2 regions of the Streptomyces graminofaciens genome follow, and region 1 is predicted to be linked to the other one. Evidence: riboswitches for the same ligand, from Rfam matches in the RefSeq annotation. Region 1 holds a riboswitch; the other holds the start of a gene.
The links. A riboswitch is a leader RNA that binds a small molecule or an ion and turns the genes downstream of it on or off. The one in region 1 is predicted to bind cobalamin.
Positions count from the first base shown of each region.

Region 2: it holds a riboswitch for cobalamin, as region 1 does, so the genes downstream of both, SGFS_RS47235 (energy-coupling factor ABC transporter permease) here and SGFS_RS43220 (cobalamin biosynthesis protein) in region 1, are expected to answer to the same signal.

Region 1 is NZ_AP018448.1:9,816,439-9,823,906, reverse strand. It holds gene SGFS_RS43230 (inorganic phosphate transporter) at 1-556, shown strand, start outside; gene SGFS_RS43225 (hypothetical protein) at 595-816, shown strand; cobalamin riboswitch at 1,241-1,361, shown strand; gene SGFS_RS43220 (cobalamin biosynthesis protein) at 1,460-2,437, shown strand; gene SGFS_RS43215 (cobyric acid synthase) at 2,434-3,945, shown strand; gene cobN (cobaltochelatase subunit CobN) at 3,942-7,468, shown strand, end outside.
Region 2 is NZ_AP018448.1:10,702,868-10,710,335, forward strand. It holds gene SGFS_RS47200 (CbtB domain-containing protein) at 255-476, shown strand; gene SGFS_RS47205 (CbtA family protein) at 496-1,254, shown strand; partial or broken gene SGFS_RS47210 (hypothetical protein) at 1,283-1,447, opposite strand; gene SGFS_RS47220 (energy-coupling factor ABC transporter ATP-binding protein) at 1,643-2,506, opposite strand; gene cbiQ (cobalt ECF transporter T component CbiQ) at 2,503-3,252, opposite strand; gene SGFS_RS47230 (energy-coupling factor ABC transporter substrate-binding protein) at 3,259-3,636, opposite strand; gene SGFS_RS47235 (energy-coupling factor ABC transporter permease) at 3,633-4,334, opposite strand; cobalamin riboswitch at 4,365-4,547, opposite strand; partial or broken gene SGFS_RS47240 (allantoin permease) at 4,740-5,369, opposite strand; partial or broken gene SGFS_RS47245 (hypothetical protein) at 5,496-6,086, opposite strand; gene cbiE (precorrin-6y C5,15-methyltransferase (decarboxylating) subunit CbiE) at 6,049-7,305, shown strand; gene cobM (precorrin-4 C(11)-methyltransferase) at 7,302-7,468, shown strand, end outside.

The DNA.
Region 1 (7,468 bases):
GCGCATCATCCGCACGATGGGCAAGGGCCTGACCGACCTCCAGCCGCAGCAGGGCTTCGCCGCCCAGACCAGCGCGGCCACGGTCATCCTGGCCTCCTCGCACCTGGGCTTCTCGCTCTCCACCACGCACTCGGTCTCCGGTGCCGTGATGGGCGCGGGCCTCGGCCGCAAGGGCGGTGTCGTCCGCTGGTCCACCGCGACCCGGATGTTCGTCGCCTGGGGTCTGACGCTCCCGGCCGCCGCGCTCGTCGCCGCGCTCGCCGAGTGGGTGACCTCGTTCGGCGGCTGGGGCACCGGTCTGGTCGCCGTCTTCCTCATCGCCTCCAGCGCCGCGATCTGGATGATCTCGCGCCGCGAGGTGGTCGATCACACGAACGTGAACGACTCCGAGGAACCCCCCGGTGTGGTTACCGCGGCGATCGCCGCCGTCACCCCGCCGCCGGTCGGCACGGTCGCCGAGGACCTCACGGCCACGATCCCGGCCCCGGCGACCGCCGCGGCCGCCACCGCCGCCGAGACCCCGGCGAACCCGTCGGCGCCGACACCGGCCGTCTGAGCCCCGCGACTCCCGCGACCCCCTGAGGAAGAATCACCATGCACATCGACTGGGCAGCCCTCGGCTCCGTCTTCGGAGTCAGCCTCGTGGTGACCGTGGCCCTCGTCGGCCTGTTCACCCTCGGCATCGTCGGCCTCTCCAAGCGTGAGACCGCCACGGCCGCCGGCAACTCGGCGGCACTCCCCACGACAGCGGCGTACGCCTGCTTCGCGGCGTGCGCGGCGGCGGTGGCCTACGGGATCTATCTGATCATGGCCTGACGCCACGCCGCTCCTGCGGCACCTGGCACAAAGCCCTCACGGTGAATTCGATCACCGTGAGGGCTTTTGTCTGCGTCGGCATCGCGGTTACGACCACCAGCCGGAGCACCTCGAGCCCCTCTCGTCGACGACCCAGTGGGTCCTGCCGGCCGCGGCCGGCAGGACGAGCACGGGGCCTTCGCCCCCGTTTCGAGTCACGCGCCAGAACGTGTCCCTCCGCCGCGCGGGCGCGGTGGAGGGCCGGCCACACCCGGCGCGTCTCCCCGCGTTGAACGACCCGATGCCGCTCGTCGGCGCTCGGCTTTCGTACTGCCGTTCCCGCAGATTCGGGCGCCTGACGATATTTCAGCGATGTGGGGCTCAGCACACCACTACGCCGCAGGTCAACGGCGAGTTGACGGGTCTTCCGGGGGCGTGGTGGACTGCCGGGGCCATGTACGACGGCAGGAGAGGAAGCCGGTGCGAGTCCGGCGCGGTCCCGCCACTGTCACCGGGGAAGAACCTTCCCGGGAGCCAGGAACTCTCGCCGTCGGTCTCGTCGAACCAGGGCGTGGACACCCTGAGTGAGGACATATCGCCATGCGCGGCTGCCGTTCGAGCTTCAGTACCTGGCCCTTTCCCGACCTCCCGATCGGCTGACCGCATGCGTGCCGATCGCGTCTTCGCGTACGGCGCCGCCGCCGGCCTCCTCGGCGACCTGCTGCTCGGCGATCCTCGCCGGGGGCATCCGGTCGCCGCGTTCGGGCGGGCCGCGGGTGCCGTGGAGCGGGTGTTGTGGCGGGACCACCGGGGGTGGGGGGCGCTGCACACCGCCGTGTGCGCGGGGGGCGCCGTGGCGTTGGGCGCCTTGGCCGCGTCTGCGGCACGGCCGTCCCGTACCGCTTCCGTCGCGTTGACCGCCGCCACCACCTGGGCCGTCGTCGGGGGGACTTCCCTCGGGCGGGAGGCCCGGGCCATCGGGCATGCCCTGGAGACGGGGGATGTCGAGGCCGCCCGGGCGCGGTTGCCCCATCTGTGCGGGCGGGATCCGCAGGCGCTCGACGCCGACGGGATCGCCCGGGCCGTCGTCGAGTCCGTTGCCGAGAACACCTCCGACGCGGTGGTGGGGGCGTTGGTGTGGGGGGCCGTGGGGGGTGTGCCTGGGCTCGTCGGGTTTCGGGCCGTCAACACGCTCGATGCGATGGTCGGGCACAAGTCGCCTCGCCATCGGCGGTACGGGTGGGCTTCGGCTCGGCTGGACGACGTCGCCGGGTGGCCGGGGGCCCGGCTCACCGCTGTGCTCGCCGGCGTCGCCGGGGGTGACCGCCGTGGGGCCGTACGGGCCTGGCGTGCCGATGCCCGGAAGCATCCGAGTCCCAACGCCGGGCCTGTGGAGGCGTCGTTCGCGGGGGCGCTGGGGGTGCGGCTGGGTGGGACGTTGTCGTACGGGGGGCGGGTCGAGCACCGGCCTGTGCTGAATGGGGAGGGGCGGGCTGTGGTGGTCGGGGACATCGAGCGGGCCGTTCGGTTGTCCCGGCGGGTGAGTTGGCTGGCGTTGGGGGTCAGTGCGGGTGGCGCGTTGCTGCGGAACCGGGTCATGAGGCGCCCGGCACAGCGGATGCGGTCGGGGGGTGCCTCATGACCGGTGGGGGTCTGCTCGTCGCCGGGACCACCTCTGACGCCGGGAAGAGTGTGGTCACCGCGGGGATCTGTCGGTGGCTGGTGCGGCAGGGGGTGCGGGTCGCGCCGTTCAAGGCGCAGAACATGTCCCTCAATTCGTTCGTGACGCGGGAGGGCGCCGAGATCGGGCGGGCGCAGGCCATGCAGGCGCAGGCCTGTCGGGTCGAGCCGACCGCGTTGATGAATCCGGTGCTGCTGAAGCCGGGCGGTGAGCGCAGCAGTCAGGTCGTGCTCATGGGGAAGCCCGTGGGCGAGATGAGTGCGCGCGGGTACCACGGCGGGCGGCAGCAGGCTCTGCTCGGGACCGTGTTGGAGTGTCTCGCCGAGTTGCGGGGCACGTATGACGCGGTGATCTGTGAGGGGGCCGGCAGCCCCGCCGAGATCAATCTTCGGCGGACCGACATCGTCAACATGGGGATCGCCCGGAACGCCGGGCTGCCCGTGCTCGTCGTCGGCGACATCGATCGTGGTGGGGTCTTCGCGTCGTTCTTCGGGACCGTCGCGCTCCTCTCCCCCGAGGACCAGGCGCTCGTCGCCGGGTTCCTCGTCAACAAGTTCCGGGGGGACGTGTCCCTGTTGGAGCCGGGGCTCGACATGCTGCTCGGGCTCACCGGGCGGCGTACGTACGGTGTGCTGCCCTTCCGGCACGGGCTCGGGATCGACGAGGAGGACGGGCTGCGGGTGTCCCTGAGGGGCACCGTGCGGGAGTCGAACGTCTCCCCGCCCGTGGGGGAGGACGTGCTGCGGGTCGCCGTGTGTGCGATCCCTCTGATGTCCAACTTCACCGATGTCGACGCGCTGGCCGCCGAACCGGGCGTCGTCGTGCGTTTCGTGGACCGGCCCGAGGAGCTCGCGGACGCCGATCTCGTCGTCGTCCCGGGGACCCGGGGGACCGTACGGGCGCTGGAGTGGCTGCGGGAACGCGGGCTGGCCGACGCCCTGAGGCGGCGGGCCGCCGAGCAGCGGCCCGTGCTCGGCATCTGCGGTGGCTTCCAGATCCTCGGCGAGCACATCGAGGACGACGTCGAGAGCCGGCAGGGGCGGGTCGAGGGGCTCGGGGTCCTGCCCGTGCGGGTGCGGTTCGCCCGCGAGAAGACCCTCACCCGGCCGGTGGGGGAAGCCCTCGGCGAGCGGGTCGAGGGGTACGAGATCCATCACGGGGTCGCCGACGTCCACGGAGGGGTCCCCTTCCTGGACGGGTGCCGGGTCGGACAGACCTGGGGTACGCACTGGCACGGGTCGTTGGAGTCCGACGGGTTCCGGCGGGCCTTTCTGCGTGAGGTGGCCGCCGCCGCGGGGCGCCGCTTCGTACCGGCCCCCGACACCTCGTTCGCCGCGCTGCGCGAGGAGCAGCTCGACCGGCTCGGCGACCTGATCGAACAGCACGCGGACACGGACGCGCTCCGACGGCTCATCGAGTCGGGCGCTCCGCAAGGACTGCCTTTCATTCCACCGGGAGCGCCCGCATGAACACAGTGTTGTTGTTGTCGACCGCAGACACGGATCTGCTGGCGGCCCGGGCCGCGTCCGACGCCTCGTACCGGATCGGCAATCCGACCCGGGTGCAGGTCGCGGAGGAACTGCCCGGTCTTCTCGACGGTGCCGACATCGCCGTCGTACGGCTGCTCGGGGGCAAGCGGGCCTGGGAGGACGGGCTGGCCGCGCTCAAGGCCTCCGGCATCCCGACCGTCCTGCTGGGCGGCGAGGCCGTCCCGGACGCCGAGTTGATGGCCGAGTCGTCCGTCCCGGCCGGAGTCGTGGCCGAGGCGCTGCGCTACCTCGTCGAGGGCGGGCCCGCCAACCTCACCGAGCTGGCGCGCTTCCTGTCCGACACCGTGCTGCTGACGGGTGAGGGGTTCGACGAGCCGCGGAAGATGCCCGAGTACGGGGTGCACGGGGAGCGGGAGTTCGTCGACGGTCGGCCCACCGTCGGTGTGCTCTTCTACCGGGCGCACGAACTCAGCGGCAACACCGCCTTCGTGGACACGCTCTGCGACGCCGTCGAGGCGAAGGGCGCCAACGCGCTCCCCGTGTACTGCGGGTCGCTGCGCGGGGCGGACTCCGGGCTCTACGAGATCCTCGGCCGGGCCGACACGCTCGTCGCCACCGTCCTCGCCGCCGGCGGCGCCCACGCCTCGCAGGCCTCCGCCGGTGGTGACGAGGAGGCCTGGGACATCGGGGCGCTCGCCGACCTCGACGTGCCGGTGCTGCAAGGGCTCTGCCTCACCTCGTCGAAGCGGGCGTGGGACGAGTCCGACGCCGCCCTCTCCCCCATGGACGCGGCGATGCAGGTCGCGATCCCGGAGTTCGACGGGCGGCTGATCACGGTCCCCTTCTCCTTCAAGGAGCAGGGCCCCGACGAGGTCCCGGTGTACGTCGCCGACCCCGAGCGGGCCGCCCGGGTCGCCGGGATCGCCGTACGGCACGCGCTGTTGAAGTACAAGCCGAACGCCGAGAAGAAGCTGGCGCTGGTGTTCACCGCCTACCCGACCAAGCACTCGCGGGTCGGCAACGCGGTCGGGCTCGACACGCCCGCTTCGGCGGTGCGCGTCCTGGACGCCCTGAAGGAAGCCGGGTACGGGGTCACCGAATACCCCTCCGGCGGCGACGAGTTGATCCATCGGCTCATCAACGCCGGTGGGCACGACGTCGAGTGGCTGACCGAGGAGCAGCTGGCCGCCGCGCCCGCGCGGGTGCCGCTCGCCGACTACCGGGCGTGGTTCGACAAGCTCGACCCGGAGCTGCGCGCGGGGATGCTGGAGGCGTGGGGCGAGCCGCCGGGCTCCCTCTACGTCGACGGGGACGAGATCGTGCTCGCCTCCCTCCAGTTCGGGAACGTCGTCGTGATGATCCAGCCGCCGCGCGGCTTCGGCGAGAACCCGATCGCGATCTACCACGACCCGGACATGCCGCCGTCGCACCACTACATGGCGGCGTACCGCTGGCTGGAGAACAGTTTCGGCGCCGACGCGATCGTGCACATGGGCAAGCACGGCACGATGGAGTGGCTGCCGGGCAAGGGGCTGGGGCTGAGCGGGGGCTGCGCGCCGGACGCCGTCCTCGGCGATCTGCCGCTCATCTACCCGTTCATCGTCAACGACCCCGGTGAGGGCACCCAGGCCAAGCGGCGCGGGCACGCCACGGTCGTCGACCACCTCGTGCCGCCGATGGCGCGTGCGGACACGTACGGCGATCTGGCGAAGCTGGAGCAGCTGCTCGACGAGTACGCGCTCGTCTCCGATCTGGACCCGGCGAAGGCGCCGGCCGTGCGGGCGCAGATCTGGACGCTGGTGAAGGCGGCCGAGCTGCACCACGATCTGCATGTCGAGGACCAGCCGGGCGAGGACGACTTCGACGAGTTCGTCATGCACATCGACGGCTATCTGTGCGAGATCAAGGATGTGCAGATCCGGGACGGGCTGCACATCCTCGGCGGCGGCCCCGTCGGTGAGCCGCGCGTCAACCTCGTGCTCGCCGTGCTGCGTGCCTCGCAGGTGTGGGGTGGGCAGGCGAACGCGCTGCCGGGGCTGCGGGCTTGCCTCGCGGTCCATTTCGGGCTCATCGAGAAGGAGTTGCTCGCCGAGCCCGGCGCTCCCGTCAAGGTGCCGGTCGAGCTGACCGAGCTCGTGGACGGCCCGTCCCGGACGGCGGCGGACGCCATCGACCTCCTCGAACAGCTGTGCAGGCGGGTCGCCGAGGGCATGGAGGCGCGGGACTGGGACGTCACGCTCGTCCGGGCCGTCGTGCGCGGGGTGCTCGGTGTCGAACTCCCCGACGGCGTCGCCGTGTTGGAGTTCGCGTGCAACGAGGTCGTGCCCCGACTGGCGAGGACGACCGACGAGATCGGGCACATCCTGAAGGCCCTGGACGGCGGTTACGTCCCGGCGGGTCCGTCCGGGTCGCCGACGCGCGGGCTGGTGAACGTCCTCCCGACCGGGCGCAACTTCTACTCCGTCGACCCCAAGGCCATCCCCTCCCGGCTGAGCTGGGAGGTCGGGCAGTCGCTCGCCGACTCGCTCGTGCAGCGGTACCTCCAGGACACGGGTGAGTACCCGAAGTCCGTCGGCCTGACGGTCTGGGGCACGTCCGCGATGCGCACCCAGGGCGACGACATCGCGGAGATCCTGGCGCTGCTGGGCTGCCGGCCTGTGTGGGACGACGCCTCGCGCCGGGTGACCGGGTTCGAGGTCATCGCGCCGGAGGAGCTGGGGCGGCCGCGCATCGATGTGACGGTCCGGATCTCCGGGTTCTTCCGGGACGCGTTCCCGCACGTGGTCGGGCTGATCGACGACGCCGTACGGGCCGTGGCCGAGCTGGACGAGCCCGCCTCGCAGAACTACGTGAAGGCGCACGCCGACGCGGACACCGCCGAGCACGGGGACCGGCGGCGGGCGACGGCCCGGATCTTCGGGTCCAAGCCGGGCGCGTACGGGGCCGGTCTCCTGCCCCTGATCGACGCCCGCAACTGGCGCTCCGACGCCGATCTGGCCGAGGTGTACGCCGTCTGGGGCGGTTACGCGTACGGGCGGGGGCTCGACGGGCGGGCGGCGCGCGGGGACATGGAGACGGCGTTCCGGCGGATCGCCGTCGCCGCGAAGAACGTCGACACGCGTGAGCACGACCTCGTCGACGCGGACGACTACTTCCAGTACCACGGCGGCATGGTCGCCATGGTGCGCCATCTGACGGGGGCGAGCCCCGAGGCGTACGTCGGTGACTCCGCCGTGCCCGACCAGGTGAGGACGCGGACCCTCGGCGAGGAGACCCACCGCGTCTTCCGCGCCCGCGTCGTCAACCCCCGCTGGATGGCGGCCATGCGGCGCCACGGCTACAAGGGCGCCTTCGAGATGGCGGCGACCGTCGACTACCTGTTCGGGTACGACGCGACGGCCGGGGTCGTGGACGACTGGATGTACGAGAAGCTCAGCGCCGAGTACGTCTTCGACGCGGAGAACCAGGACTTCATGAAGAAGTCCAACCCGTGGGCGCTGCG
Region 2 (7,468 bases), 890 kb from region 1:
CGGGTCGGCCGACCGGGTTCCGTTCGCGGGTAAGCGTTCGGTGAGAGCGGACACGCGCAATATTGGCCATGTTCCGGACAAGGGGTACTCTCGCTCCGATATCGACGACGTCAGCCCGGAAGCCGGTGGAAACCCGGCACGGTCGCGCCACTGTGAACGAGGCACCGCATCAGCACGCCTCGTGAGTCAGACCCGGGGCCGTCGTCCTGTGCACCACCGAGATGGGACGCGAACTCCCGCAAGGAGGCCATGCCATGGCCCAGCACGTCGCACCGCCGAGCGTCACCACGCCCGCCGTACCCGCCAAGCTGCCGCTGAAGGACATCGCGCCCTGGGCGGTCTTCTTCGGCGTCCTGATGCTGGTCCTGCTGTACTTCGTCGGCGCCGAGCAGGGCGCCACCTCCGTCGTCTCCGGCGAGGACGTCCACGAGTGGGTGCACGACGCCCGCCACTTGCTCGGCTTCCCCTGCCACTGACGAGGGGCGCCGCACACCCATGAACTCCGCGACAGTGCGCAACCTGCTCGTGCGGGGCATGCTCGCCGGCCTCGGCGCCGGCGTGCTCGCCCTGATCGTCGCCTACTTCCTCGGTGAGCCGAACGTCGACAGCGCCATCGGCTTCGAGGAGTCCCACGCCTCCGCTCACGAGCACGAGGTCGAACTCGTCTCCCGCGGCCTGCAGTCCACCGCCGGCCTCGCCACCGGCGTCCTGATCTACGGGGTGGCGTTCGGCGGCATCGCCGCCCTCGCCTTCTGCTTCGCGCTCGGCCGCGTCGGCCGCTTCACCCCCCGGGCCACGGCACTGCTGCTGTCGGGGGCCGCGCTGCTCGCCGTCTACGTCGTGCCGTTCCTGAAGTACCCGGCCAACCCGCCCGCCGTCGGCGACCCCGACACCATCGGCAGGCGCACCACCCTGTACTTCCTGATGATGGTGCTCGGCGTGCTTCTCGCGGTCGCCGCGGTGATCGTCGGCAAGCGCCTCGCACCGAAGCTGGGCACCTGGTACGCCACCGTCGCCGCCGTGCTCGGCTTCGCCGCGGCGGTCGGCCTGGCTTACGCGTTCCTGCCCGCCGTCAACGAGGTCCCCGGAGACTTCCCGGCCACCCTGCTGTGGCGGTTCCGCCTCTCCGCCCTGGCCACGCAGATCACGCTGTGGGGAGGCTTCGGTCTCGTCTTCGGTGAACTGGCCGAACGACTGCTGCACCCGAAGCCCGCCCCGGCGTCGGCGGGCACGGCGGCAGTCGCCCCGCACTAGGGCCTGTCTGCACAAACCCTGGGACGGCATCGGCCGTCCTGTCGAGGGGGACATGGAGGAGGGAGCAGGCGGCGGCCACGTCGACGCGGGCGGCGAGCCCCAACAGGGTGCCGAGTGCGGCGAGGGACTTCGACAGGTCGTTGATCCAGATGTTGCGGCCGTCGACCACCCCGGCGACCAGGCGCCGACGAGGACGGGCCGGGCCTCAAGCCCGAGCGCCAGGGCCTCCTTCAGCTCCGCGACCTGCTTGGTGGAATCGGCGGGAAGACGGTCTGCGGCCCAAACCCGGGACCAGATAGTGGTAGTTGGTGTCGAACCATAAGGTCCTCGCCGGAGACGACGACCAGTTGCTGCCCGTCGACCACCACCGGAACGTGCTTCCGGCCCGTCAGCCGTCCGCCGGTATCGGGCGCGTGGCGGGCGCCGCCATGAGTGCCGCCAGGTCCTCCGGGCTGCGCGGGCCGGGGGCGGTGTCCTCCAACAGGCCCTGGGCGCGGAGGAGTTGAGTGGCCGCGATGCCCCAGGGAAGCCGCAGCCCGGCCTGCCTGAGGAGGTCCGTGCGGGACAGCATCGCGGCGACGGGACCGGTACGGGGACCGGACGGGGTCAGCAGGGCCGCGTCGTCGGCCCAGCGCAGGGCGAGGTCCACGTCGTGCGTGGCCATCACCACGGTCGTGCCGGAGCGGCGGAGCGAGCCCAGGGTGTCGAGCAGCCGCTCCTGGCCGTCGGGGTCGAGACCCGCGGTCGGCTCGTCGAGGATCAGCACGCGGGGCCGCATCGCGACCGCGCCGGCGATCGCGGTCCGCTTGCGCTGGCCGTAGGAGAGCAGATGGGTGGGCCGGTCGGCCAGCGCGGTGATGTCGAGCGCGGCGAGCGCCTCGTCCACCCGCGCCCGGACCTCGCCGTCGGGCAGACCGAGGTTCAGTGGCCCGAACGACACGTCCTGGGCGACGGACGCGGCGAACAACTGGTCGTCCGGGTCCTGCACGACCAGCTGGACGGTCGTCCGCAGCCGGGTCAGGCCCTTGCGGTCGTACGTGACCGGCTGCCCCTCGACCGCCAACCCGCCGCTGCCCGGCCGCAGTCCACCGCTGAGCAGCCGCATCAGCGTGGTCTTGCCGCTGCCGTTGCGGCCCAGCAGGGCGAGCGCCCGCCCCTCGCGCACCTCGAAGTCGAGGTCGCTGAGCACGGCCGGGCCGTCCTCGTAGGCGAAGGACGCGCCCCGCAGGGCGACCAGCACGGGCTCGCTCATGTCAGCGGCCTTTCCAGTACGAAGGTGAGGACGGCCACGGTCGCGAGGAGCGCGACGCTCGCCGCCGTGAAGCGGACGGAGACCCGGGCCTCGGGCACCAGAACGCGCAGGGTGCCGTCGTAGCCTCGCCCGGCGAGCCCGTCCTGGAGCCGCGCGGCGCGGTCGAAGGCCCGTACGAACGCGATGGCCCCGAGCCCGGCCAGGGAACGCCAGGTGGCGGACCGGGTGGTGTGCCCGAGCCGGGCGGCCTGGGCCTCCCGGATACGGCGCACCGAGTCCAGGAGCAGGAAGCTCATCCGGTACGTCACCAGGGCGACGTCCACGACCGGGGCGGGCACCCCGGCCTTCACCAGCCGCGGCAGCAGGTCCGACATGGGGGTGGTGAAGGCGAAGAGAAGCACGCCGAGGGAGGCCGCCGAGGTGCGCAGCAGCAGCTCCCCGGCGCGCACCGGCCCGCCTTCCGCCAGGGTGACGAACCCGTCCGGCCCGCCGACCTGGACGAGCAGGGGCAGGGCTCCGGTCACACAGAAGCCCAGCGGCACCCGGTAGGCGCGCCACAGCCGACGGCCGGGTACGCCCGCCGGGCCGAGGAGCACGGCGAGCGCCGTCGCCAGGACGAGCGCCGCGCCGGGCCAGGGCGGGAGCGAGATCGCGAGCAGGGTGAGGCCGAGTCCGAGCACGGCCTTGTCCACGGGATGGCGGCGGCGCCAGCGACTGCTGTGCGCCGCCGCGTCGATCGGCAGCACGAGGACTCAGGCCCGCCCGGCCGTGGACTCCTCGGAGGCGGCCTCGGAGCCTGCCGGGTCCTGGGCGTCCCGCTGTGCCAGTGCCCGCTGCTCGCCCTGGCGCCGCCCCCGGTGCAGACCGAAGTAGTAGGCGAGGACGCCCGCGCCCAGTGCCGCCTGGAGGGAGAACAGCGCCGACTCGATCTCGCCCGACGGCGGCTCGTACAACGGCGAGAACCACGGCTTGTAGTCCGGCTCCATCTCGGTGATCGCCGTCTCGGCCTCGCCGTCGGCGCCCGTGAACGGCTCCTTCTTGTGGTCGCCGAGTCCGAGGGCCAGCGGCAGCACGGCGAGCGCGGCCACGACGAGCAGCAGCAGGGCGTTGATCTTCGTGTTCCGGCTCATCGGGCCACCGCCTCGCTACCTGTCGGGTTCTGCTTGCCGGTCAGCAGCACGCCGAGCCGGGTCAGTTCACCCTTGCTCGACTGCACCAGCAGACGCATCACCAGCACCGTGAGGAGCCCCTCGCTCACCGCGAGCGGGAGCTGGGTGACGGCGAAGATGGAGCCGAACTTGCCGAGCGCGCCCACGAAGCCGCTGCTCGGGTCGGGGAACGCGAGCGCCAACTGCACGCTGGTGACGCAGTAGGTGACCAGGTCGGCGAGGAACGCGCCGAAGAACACCGCCACCATCAGCGGCACGTCGTACCGCCGCAGCAGCCGGTAGATCGCGTAACCGGCCCAGGGGCCGACGATCGCCATCGAGAAGACGTTGGCGCCGAGCGTGGTCAGACCGCCGTGCGCGAGGAGCAGCGCCTGGAAGAGCAGGGTGATGGTGCCGAGGACCGCCATGATGGGTGGCCGGAACAGGATGGCGCCGAGCCCCGTGCCGGTGGGGTGCGAGCAGCTCCCGGTCACGGACGGCAGTTTCAGCGCGGACAGGACGAACGTGAAGGCACCGGACGCGCCGAGGAGCAGGGTGCTCTCGGGGTGCTCCCTGACCTCACGGGTGAGTGAACGGACTCCGTGGACGACGAACGGCGCGGATGCGACACTCCAGGCGATCGCGTGCGCCGGCGGCAGAAACCCCTCGGCTATGTGCATGGCTCAGCAGACCCTCTCCAGCACCTCGTGGATGGTTGACGTGCCTTGGCCGGTCTCCTGGCTGACGGGTACCACCGCCCATGCTCCGCCTTCCCGGGTCCGAGGACCCAGTGGCTGTCCGTGAGGACTGGAGCCGGACTTCCCGATCACAGTGGCGAGGGCCGCACCGGCATCACACCGGATTTCCCGTTCACCAAGGCGTGGCGACAGTAGTGCCCGCACAAGGCCTCTGACAAGCGGCAACGAGGGGCGCGCGGACGGCGCCGGACGGCTCGAACCCCGGCGCACGCCCCAACGGCCCCGCGCGGCACAGGAGTAGGCCGACCGCCGTGCTCCCGTGCTCAAGGAGGCATGGAGAGGTGGGGCCGGGCGGCGGGGCTTCTGCGCACCGCCCGACCCCGGGGCTCAGACGGCCGACGGCTGCGCGGGCAGCACGTGGTCGCCGACCTTGTCCGTGCTCAGGCACAGCGAGCAGACCATCGCGTCGTGGGTCCGGCAGGCGGCCAGGTCGGGGCGCTCGTAGGGCTGGTGGCAGACATGGCAGTCGTACGTCGTCGCGCTGGGGTTGCCCGCCGAGTCGAGCAGCGGCTCGTCGATGCCGTCGTCGGTGCGGCGCAGGTAGTACCTGCCCTTGGTGACGACGGCCATCAGCGGAGTGAGGACGAACGCGATGACGGCGGCGGCCACGGGGGAGTAAGGCTGGAGCGTGTCGCCCAGTGCGTGGAAGTACATGGCGATCGACAGACCGGAGGCGGCGACGAAGGCCACGACTCCGACCGGGTTGACGGCGTGGAGCATGCCCCGGCGGAACTCGGGCTGGAGCGGGGAGAGCTTCAGCAGGTACTTGTTGATGCCGATGCCGATGCCGATGCCGATGCCGATGCCGATGCCGATGCCGATGCCGATGCCGATGTCGGTGGCGACGGTGACGACCCAGGCGATCGCGCAGTTCGAGCAGAAGCCGAGGATGCTGTTGAGGAAGCTGAACATGTCGGCTTCCATCAGGGCCAGCGCGAAGCCCAGGTTGACCAGGACGAGTGCGTGCACTGTCATGTGCGCGTACCAGCGCTCCAACTCGGCTGTGGCCAACTCGGCTGTGGTGACCGCCGGGTCGTGGTGGGGGATCGTCAAGGAGAAACCGCTGTCACCGCGCTCGATCGGACCGTCGGCCGGCAGCCGCGCCGGCGCCGTCCGCACCGGGGTCCGCGATACCCCGAGCCGAGCCGCCGTCCGTAGCTCACCGAGGCGCTCGCGTGGGCCGAACGCGCCGTCGAGCACGGGCGGGCGCAGCTTCGCATGGACCGCCTCGCGCAGTGGGGGAGCGGGCGGTGCGGTGGGATCCGGGACCGTGTCCGACTGCGCGTGCAGCGTGGAATCTATGAGCGGACACGATAGAAAACGCTTGTTTCCCGGAAGGCCCTCGCACGGTGAACGACTCGTTTCGGCACCTGCCGAGTCCCTGCCGAGTCCCTGCCGAGTCCCTGCCGAGTCCCTGCCGAGTCCCTGCCGAGTCCCTGCCGAGTCCCGCCGGTCGCGGCCAGGAGTCGTACGGGCGGGGCGGCGGCCGGTCCGCCCGGCCCCGACATGTGGGTGCGGGGGCGGTGGGTCGGACACGGCGCCGCCGCAGCACCCGGGCACACATGCGCAGGTCACCGCCCAGTAGAGTGCGCCCCTGTTGCCCCAGATCCGCCCCCGAATCCCGAGGTACCGAGTAGTGACCCCCGCACGACCAGGACCGCCCCCCGCCGTCACCGTCGTCGGGATCGGAGCCGACGGCTGGCGGGGCCTCCCCGATGCCTCGCGTACGGCCCTGCGTGACGCCGAGGTCCTGATCGGGGGCCCGCGACAGTTGGACCTGCTGCCGCCGGAGTGCGAGGGGGAGCGGATCGCCTGGCCCTCGCCCCTGCGCCCCGCCGTCCCCGGGCTGCTCGCCGCGCACGCCGGCCGCCGGATCGCCGTACTGGCCAGCGGGGACCCCATGTTCTACGGCATCGGCCGCGCCCTCGCCGAGGAGACCGGTGAGCTGCGCGTCCTGCCGCACCCCTCCTCCGTCTCCTACGCCGCCGCCCGCCTCGGCTGGCCGCTGGAGGACGTCGAGGTCGTCACCCTCGTCGGGCGGCCGACGGCCAGGCTCGCCGCCGCCCTGCACGACGGCCGACGGCTCCTCGTGCTCAGCGCGGACGCCGGCACCCCGGGCGTGGTCGCCGCCCTGCTGCGGGACCGCGGCTTCGGACCGAGCCGGATGCGGGTCCTCGAACAGCTCGGCGGGGAGCGGGAACGCGTGACCGTCGAGGCCACCGCCGACAAGTGGGCGCATCCGCCCGGCGATCCCCTCAACCTCGTCGCCGTCGAGTGCCGCCGCGCCCCCGACGCGCTGCGGCTCGGCACGGTACCTGGGCTCCCGGACGAGGCGTACGAGCACGACGGGCAGCTCACCAAGCGGCATGTGCGCGCCGCCACGCTCGGCGTGCTCGCCCCGACCCCCGGTGAGCTGCTGTGGGACATCGGCGGCGGCTCGGGGGCGATCGCGATCGAGTGGATGCGTACGCACCCCTCCTGCCGGGCGGTCACCGTCGAGCGCGACCCGGTGCGGGCCGAGCGCATCGGCCGCAACGCCGACCGGCTCGGCGTGCCCGGGCTGCGGGTCGTCACCGGCGCAGCGCCCGCCGTACTGGCCGAACTGCCGCCGCCCGACGCCGTGTTCGTCGGCGGCGGGCTCACCGCGCCCGGGCTCCTCGACGCCTGCTGGGAGGCGCTGCAAGTCGGCGGGCGGCTGGTCGCCAACACGGTGACGCTGGAGTCCGAGGCACTGCTCGCCGACGCCCGCCGACGCCACGGCGGCGAGCTGGTGCGGCTCGCGGTGGCGCACGCCGTGCCCGTGGGCGGCTTCACCGGGTGGCGGCAGGCGATGCCGGTGACCCAGTGGGCCGTACAGAAGACCCTCGACACCGCTTCAGGAGCAGACAGATGACCGTGTACTTCATCGGCGCGGGCCCCGGTGCCGCCGACCTGATCACGGTGCGCGGCGCCCGCACGCTCGCCGCGTGCCGGGTCTGTCTGTACGCGGGCAGCCTCGTCCCGCGCGAACTGCTGGCCGAATGCCCGCCGGACGCCCGGCTGGTGGACACCGCGCA